One region of the Paenibacillus sp. 23TSA30-6 genome, then DNA from elsewhere that is predicted to be linked to it. Evidence: predicted binding sites of a transcription regulator. Region 1 holds the regulator's gene; each other region holds the start of a gene.
The links. Region 1 encodes LexA, which represses DNA repair genes until DNA is damaged. Its sites were predicted from a motif close to CGAACATATGTTCG; they were not measured.

Region 1 (2,279 bases):
TCTGTCCCCTCCATATAAGCAAAGATATAATACACTTTGACATGTAGAAAAGAGCTTGTCAAGGTTCCCTCATTACGTTCCCTGACAAGCTCTAATCGTGACAGATCAGAAATGCGGAAGCTTTAAAACCTGGCCCGCCTGCACTCCCCGATCTTCCAGTCCGTTAATCCGAACAATTCCTTCTATATATACCCGTGTATCCATTCGTTCCGGTTTATGATTGGAGGCAATCTGCCACAATGTATCCCCATGTTGTACAATAAGTTTGGCCACCTCTTCATTCGAAACAGAAGGAGCCGCGAATACCGTCAGTACACCTGCACCCGCAATCCAGGCAACGATAACCAGAATAAGAAGTTTGGACAGGAGACTGTTGGAAATGGTCCGTACAAGCTGCGCCCTTCTCTCATTCCGGACATTTTGCATCTTTTCTAAATTCATTGGAAAAACACTTTGATATGTGCTATATTTCATCATTGGCTGCGTCCTCCAAACGTTTGTTCTTATGTTTTTTCACAATATAACACGAACATTTGTTTTGTTCAATAGAAAAGAGAACAAAAGTTCGTAATTATTTTTAGGGATTATTTAGAACTTATGTTTGTACGAACGGAGGTTCTATGCTATAATTTTCCCAAACGTTACTAAATGGGGTTGATACGGTATGTCTAAGATTTCAAGCCGCCAGCAGGCCATTCTTGAATTTATCCGAAATGAAGTGCGTCTAAAGGGTTATCCCCCTTCTGTACGCGAAATAGGTGAGGCTGTCGGATTGGCCTCCAGTTCTACGGTTCACGGTCATTTGGATCGTCTGGAGAAAAAGGGACTGATTCGTCGTGATCCAACGAAACCACGGGCTATCGAGTTACTCGGCCAAGACGAATCGGATAACAGCAACTTGATTAATTACTCTATTAGTCGTGTTCCGGTCGTCGGCAAAGTAACAGCCGGTCTGCCTATTACAGCAACAGAAAATATTGAAGATTACTTTCCTCTTCCCCAACATTTTGTTGGTGAGGATAAAATATTCATGTTATCTGTTGTAGGAGAAAGCATGATTGAGGCTGGTATTGCCAACGGAGACTATGTCATTGTACGTCAGCAGCAGACAGCCGATAACGGCGACATTGTCGTCGCCATGACGGACGAGGACGAAGCTACTGTTAAAACTTTTTACAAGGAAAAAGATCATATCCGACTTCAGCCGGAAAATCCGGCCTTTGAACCGCTTCGTCTGACGCACGTCAGTATTTTGGGCAAGGTTGTAGGACTCTTCCGGGACTTCCACTGATTTTTCATTTTTCAGCCTCGTTATTCTTTTCGCTACAACAAAACCGGCTGCCCATAGCAAGCCGGTTTTGTATTGATCTTATGTACATAGAATCTAACCTCACTACTATCCTTTTCCCTTTTGATAGCCCATGGATTAATCGGTATATATCTGCAATCTGCAATTACTGTTCTGCTTATTGGCGGATCAAAAATAACTTTGTAATTATTTTAGATAAATATGGTATATTAATATTTATAGTTTTATTAAGGAGAATTAAATGAAAAAAATTATAATTTCAGTGTTTATTGTGACTTTTATCGTAATAGGTTTTACAGCTCCAACAATGGATTATGTGTATGCTGAGGAGAATTCAACCAGAACAACCTTTGATCGCATTCATTACATACAAATAATTATCCATTTTAAATCATTGGGAAAGCAACTTGAAGCTGTACTTTCCGAAAGAAATAACTACCCAGAGGACAGTCCAAAATATAAAGAGCTTTCTGAACAAATGAATCACATTCTTGAGCAGGAAACATATTACCAGAAAAAACTTAAAGCCCTTTATAGTAAGTAATATACTTCTCCCCGTTTGTTATCTTCACTTTTTATCATTTTGCTCGTGCTGATCTGCTGTAACTTTTCCTACAACGTAAAGTTGGTAAGGATAAGGCAGGTAAGCACGAGTTTTTTTGCATTCCTTACCTTTATACTTTATTAGTTTCTGAATAACAGGGTCATAGGTAATAGCTTCTTTTTGGTTTTAATAGATTTATGCTGATACATTGTTAGTGCTACTGACATATGAATAAAGTAGACCTTAGCAAAGGAGATATGCAGATGATCAAAAATAGAGTCAAAACGTATAAGCATCGTATTGGTAAGAACAAATTTCTGGTCGTAAAAGTCTTTCAAGCCGCTGCTGCCGAAACAAGAAGCGGTAACGCACTAGCCACCAATGCATTGAACATCAAAATTTCCAAGCGCAACCGTAAGCGGAATC
Region 2 (2,279 bases), on a different contig from region 1:
TCTGGCTGCTTGTCTTTCCATTGCTCCCGCATCTGCTGCTGACGCATAGGTCGTTCCTGATTCCGATGCCCTGCGCGACGTTCAAAATCTGCCTCCAGATACGCCAACGCCGGACGGCCCTTAAATCTCGGAAGCGGATCAGGGCGCAACAGTTGTGTCTGCGTCTCCATCATCAGCTCATCCGCCATCCCTTTAAGCTTTACATAGGTAGCCGCCGAAGGATGAAACAAATCCAGCTCATGCGGAAGCTGTCCACTTTCGTAGCTGCGATTGCAGGTCAGCGCGACCGTCAACGAAGAAGCGTGTAGCATAAGCTGCTCAACCACCTTGTATTCATGCGGCGTAAACCTGCGGTAGCCATCCATCCAAATATCCGCTCCACGTACAATGGACGACTCAGCAATCTGCTCCGCCAGCATACGCAGCGTATCCTCGCCGTCAATATATTTAAGCGCCAGCTCTCTTTCAAAATCCTCATAGATCAGACTGATATCCTTGAGCTTGCCGCGCAAAATCGGAGTCGATTCCCCCGCCGCATTCATTCTCTCCAGTTGCTCCGGTACAGGCCGGGTATCATTCCCGTACTGCTTCAGCTCCGTAAACAGCGTATTTAACCGATCTACAAAGCCCAACTGGTCTCCCGAATCCTTAAATAAACTCAGTTCATCCTTGCGACGACGAATAATTTTATATAAAAGCATCTTCTTGCCTTCCTCCGTCACAGGTACCAGCGCCGAACCCCCGGTTTCCTGCATGACCAAATAGGCAAGACGATGAAATCCCATGACCTGTGCACGCACCGTCCCCTGAATACCGTTTCCGGCTTCTGTAAGCAGCGCATGCTCGGAAGCAAATGACGATTGCTCCGGCACAAGCAACAGCATAGGCTTACCTAGCGGTTCCTTGCGTAGCATAGCCGTCATTTCACGACGGATTAACGTGCTTTTTCCACTGCCTGAGCGGCCAATTAACAAACGGACCGACATGATGCGGCCTCCTTTCCAACGAACAACAATCTATTAAACAGTATAGCATATGAGGCAAGGGAGAAAAGAACGTACGTTTGCCATCTTGTAGCATTTTATCCTCCCTCAAAAAATAAACAGTCCCGCAGGTTTGGCTTGGTGCATGCCTTCTCTACAGGACTGTTTTATGGATAAAACGAGCCTAATCTACTTATTCCGCTACCAAAAGGCGGTTAACTGTGTATGAATTCTACAGTTGTGTCCGGCTACGCACCTCAAAAATAGCGAATTTCAAATAATGGCCTTCCTCCACACCCAGAATTTGGGGATGATCTTTGCCAGCCGCTCTCCAATCCACCAGACGGAGGATTTTTCCGGCATCTGCCGCAGCTTCTTTAATCGTGTCCAGAAACAGCTCCGGCCGCATATGGAATGAGCAGCTCGCAGTCACTAAATAGCCGCCCTCATTGACCAGCTTCATCCCGTGCAGATTTATATCCTTATATCCCCGCGTAGCTCCTTTGACCGCATTCTTTGTTTTCGCAAAGGCTGGTGGATCAAGAATAACTACATCAAAGGTACGTCCGCCCCCTGCTGTGAGTGGCTTGGAAGTATCTCCCTTTCCCCCTGCCCGCGCGGTGCGTTCCTCTGCGCCTTTAACCTGATTGCGCAAATATTGGAAAGCATCGTCCACGACAAACTCGACGCGTTCCTCAAAACCGTTCAGCTTGACATTATCCCGTGCGCTTTCAATTGCGTGCTCGGAAATATCAAGACAGGTTACTTTTTTAGCACCGTATTTGCAGGCATTAAGCGTAAAGCTTCCCGTATGTGAAAAGCACTCCAGCACGGTTGCACCATCCCAGAATGGGAACTCCACAACCTTGCCGCTTTTGTTCACAGGCTTCATGACCGCTGTGCCAGCGTCACCCTGCTCTGCTGCTACTTCCTGCAGCGTAATTCCGCTGCGTCCTCCCCAGCCCGTCATCAGTGGAGCAATCGCCGCACGATTCTCACGCTGGTCGAAGAAATAGCCTGTCTTTTGGCCCTCTACAATATCGACCTTGATACGCAAACCATTTTCCGTTACCACGACATGACGCGGGCAGTCGCCATATAAAGGCCCTTTGGTCTGTTCCAGTCCTTCCAGCTCACGGATGGATACATCACTGCGCTCATATATACCGACAGGGCCAATCACTTCAACGAGTGCATCCCTGATTTCATCCCTGCGGCGATCCATGCCGAGCGTTAATAATTGTACAACCAACACGTCGCCAAAACGGTCTACAATCAGCCCGGGTAAAAAATCAG
Region 3 (2,279 bases), on a different contig from region 1:
AATCGGCGAGTCAGCTCTCGAAACCCGCTTATTGGATCTGATCAAATCACAGACAGACCCGACCATTGCTCCTTATGCCAAGGAGGGAGAGGTCACAATCCGTATATCCACCAAGGCGGTCAGCGAGAGCGAGGCACTGATCAAGCTGGGGGTTACGGAAGCAGAAATTCAGCAGCGTCTTTCGGAATACATGTATGCGAGCGAGGACGTCACGCTGGAGAAGGTTATTGTGGATTTGATGTCTAATCGCGGACTGACTGTTAGCGCGGCGGAAAGCTGCACAGGTGGAATGCTGATGGAGCACATCACTTCCGTTCCTGGCAGCTCAGTTATGTTTCAGGGCGGTATCGTGTGTTATTCCAATGAAATGAAGAAGAAGCTGCTCAACGTGCCTCATGATTATTTGGAGGGGGACAATGCGCCCGGCGCAGTAAGCGAAGAAGTAGCCCTTGTACTTGCGGAGCAGGTAAGAATGGTCACGGACAGTGATTTCGGACTCTCGGTTACAGGTGTAGCTGGACCCGGATATTCTGAGCGGAAGCCGGTTGGTCTGGTTTATATCGGCATTGCCGAGCGTGATAAGGAGACTGAGGTATACGAGCTGAAGCTGGGCGGGAATCGTGAAACGATCCGGTTGCGGTCTGTTAAGGCAATCCTGTACAGATTATGGCGCAGACTGGTGGAAAATGAAAAGCTCTCTTAAGGAGCTGTATACGACGCGAGTTTTCATAGAGTTGTTTTAGATAGACGATTAATGGTATAATCATATTATCGGAAGAACCGTTGCAAAAGCTTTTTTGCCTGCGGTTCTTTTTTTGATTTAAGAGACAGATGGAAGTATAGATGAGAACCGACCAAACAAAAAAAACGAATGTATGTTCGAAAAAATGCTTGGCAAGCGTGTCAAAACAAGGTATTATTAAACTACAAACAATGAAGGATGTGAGTTTATTGTCAGATCGTCGTGCTGCGCTGGATATGGCGCTCCGTCAAATAGAAAAGCAATTCGGTAAAGGTTCCATTATGAAGTTGGGTGAGTCCACCCATATGCAAGTGGAAACTATTACCAGTGGTTCGATTGCTTTGGATATTGCGTTAGGAACGGGCGGCTTCCCGAGAGGCCGAATTATTGAGGTATATGGACCAGAATCATCCGGTAAAACAACGGTAGCTCTTCACGCTATAGCAGAGGTACAAAAAACAGGCGGACAAGCCGCTTTTATCGACGCCGAGCATGCTCTTGATCCGTCGTATGCCAGCAAGCTGGGTGTCAATATTGATGAGTTGTTGCTATCGCAGCCAGATACAGGAGAGCAAGCACTTGAGATTGCCGAAGCGCTTGTACGTAGTGGAGCGGTAGACATTGTTGTTGTTGACTCTGTAGCGGCACTCGTGCCAAAAGCGGAGATTGAAGGTGAAATGGGAGATTCCCATGTTGGTCTTCAAGCCCGTTTAATGTCACAGGCATTGCGTAAGCTGTCCGGTGCTATTAACAAGTCGAACACCATTGCTATCTTTATTAACCAATTACGTGAAAAAATAGGTGTTATGTTCGGTAACCCTGAAACTACACCAGGTGGACGTGCTCTGAAATTTTATTCTACAGTTCGTTTGGATGTCCGCCGCATTGAAAGCTTGAAAAACGGTAATGATGTTGTTGGTAACCGCACACGTATTAAAGTGGTGAAGAACAAAGTCGCACCTCCTTTCCGTCAGGCGGAAGTGGACATTATGTACGGCGAAGGCATCTCCAAGACAGGCAGTTTGATCGACATTGGTACGGAGTATGACATTGTCGATAAGAGCGGAGCTTGGTATTCCTATGAAGGTGAACGACTAGGTCAGGGACGTGAAAATGCGAAGCAATTTTTGAAGGAAAATCCGAACATTGCTAGCACGATCGAACAAAAAATTCGGGTGGCCAGCAATTTGATTACGACGGTAGCTCCGCCGACAGAAGAAGAGTTGGCACAGCAAGCCAAGGAAGAACAGGAATTGCTGGAGCTTGAATAAAGCTTGGTGAATCCTGGTTTGTGAACTGGAGCCAGGGGTTATGGCACAGCCGTTTGAATAGCATGATTCTGATGCCCTGCACAGTTGTGCAGGGCATTTTTGCATCGAATGTGGCCTGCGTGTCAGCTACATTTTACTTTTGCGTGGCGGGCGTTCTCAGCTTGCTTTCGTGAATATCAAAGTGAGGGAAGCACATTGCAATTGGAAGATGAAGGTGAACACACTTCGAAGGAAAATGAGCAGCAAGGCATTTCCCTTTTTCCTGA

Region 2: a site for LexA is predicted at 1,053-1,066, ahead of addB (helicase-exonuclease AddAB subunit AddB). Genes of this name have one in related genera too.
Region 3: a site for LexA is predicted at 869-882, ahead of recA (recombinase RecA). Genes of this name have one in related genera too.

Annotation. Positions count from the first base shown of each region.
Region 1 is NZ_SLTL01000006.1:180,018-182,296, forward strand. It holds gene E0698_RS07680 (LysM peptidoglycan-binding domain-containing protein) at 106-474, opposite strand; gene lexA (transcriptional repressor LexA) at 665-1,291, shown strand; gene E0698_RS07690 (hypothetical protein) at 1,551-1,853, shown strand; gene E0698_RS07695 (hypothetical protein) at 2,117-2,279, shown strand, end outside.
Region 2 is NZ_SLTL01000052.1:9,724-12,002, forward strand. It holds gene addB (helicase-exonuclease AddAB subunit AddB) at 1-986, opposite strand, end outside; gene E0698_RS25265 (class I SAM-dependent rRNA methyltransferase) at 1,216-2,279, opposite strand, start outside.
Region 3 is NZ_SLTL01000002.1:130,649-132,927, reverse strand. It holds gene E0698_RS02440 (competence/damage-inducible protein A) at 1-703, shown strand, start outside; gene recA (recombinase RecA) at 952-2,013, shown strand; gene E0698_RS02430 (regulatory protein RecX) at 2,209-2,279, shown strand, end outside.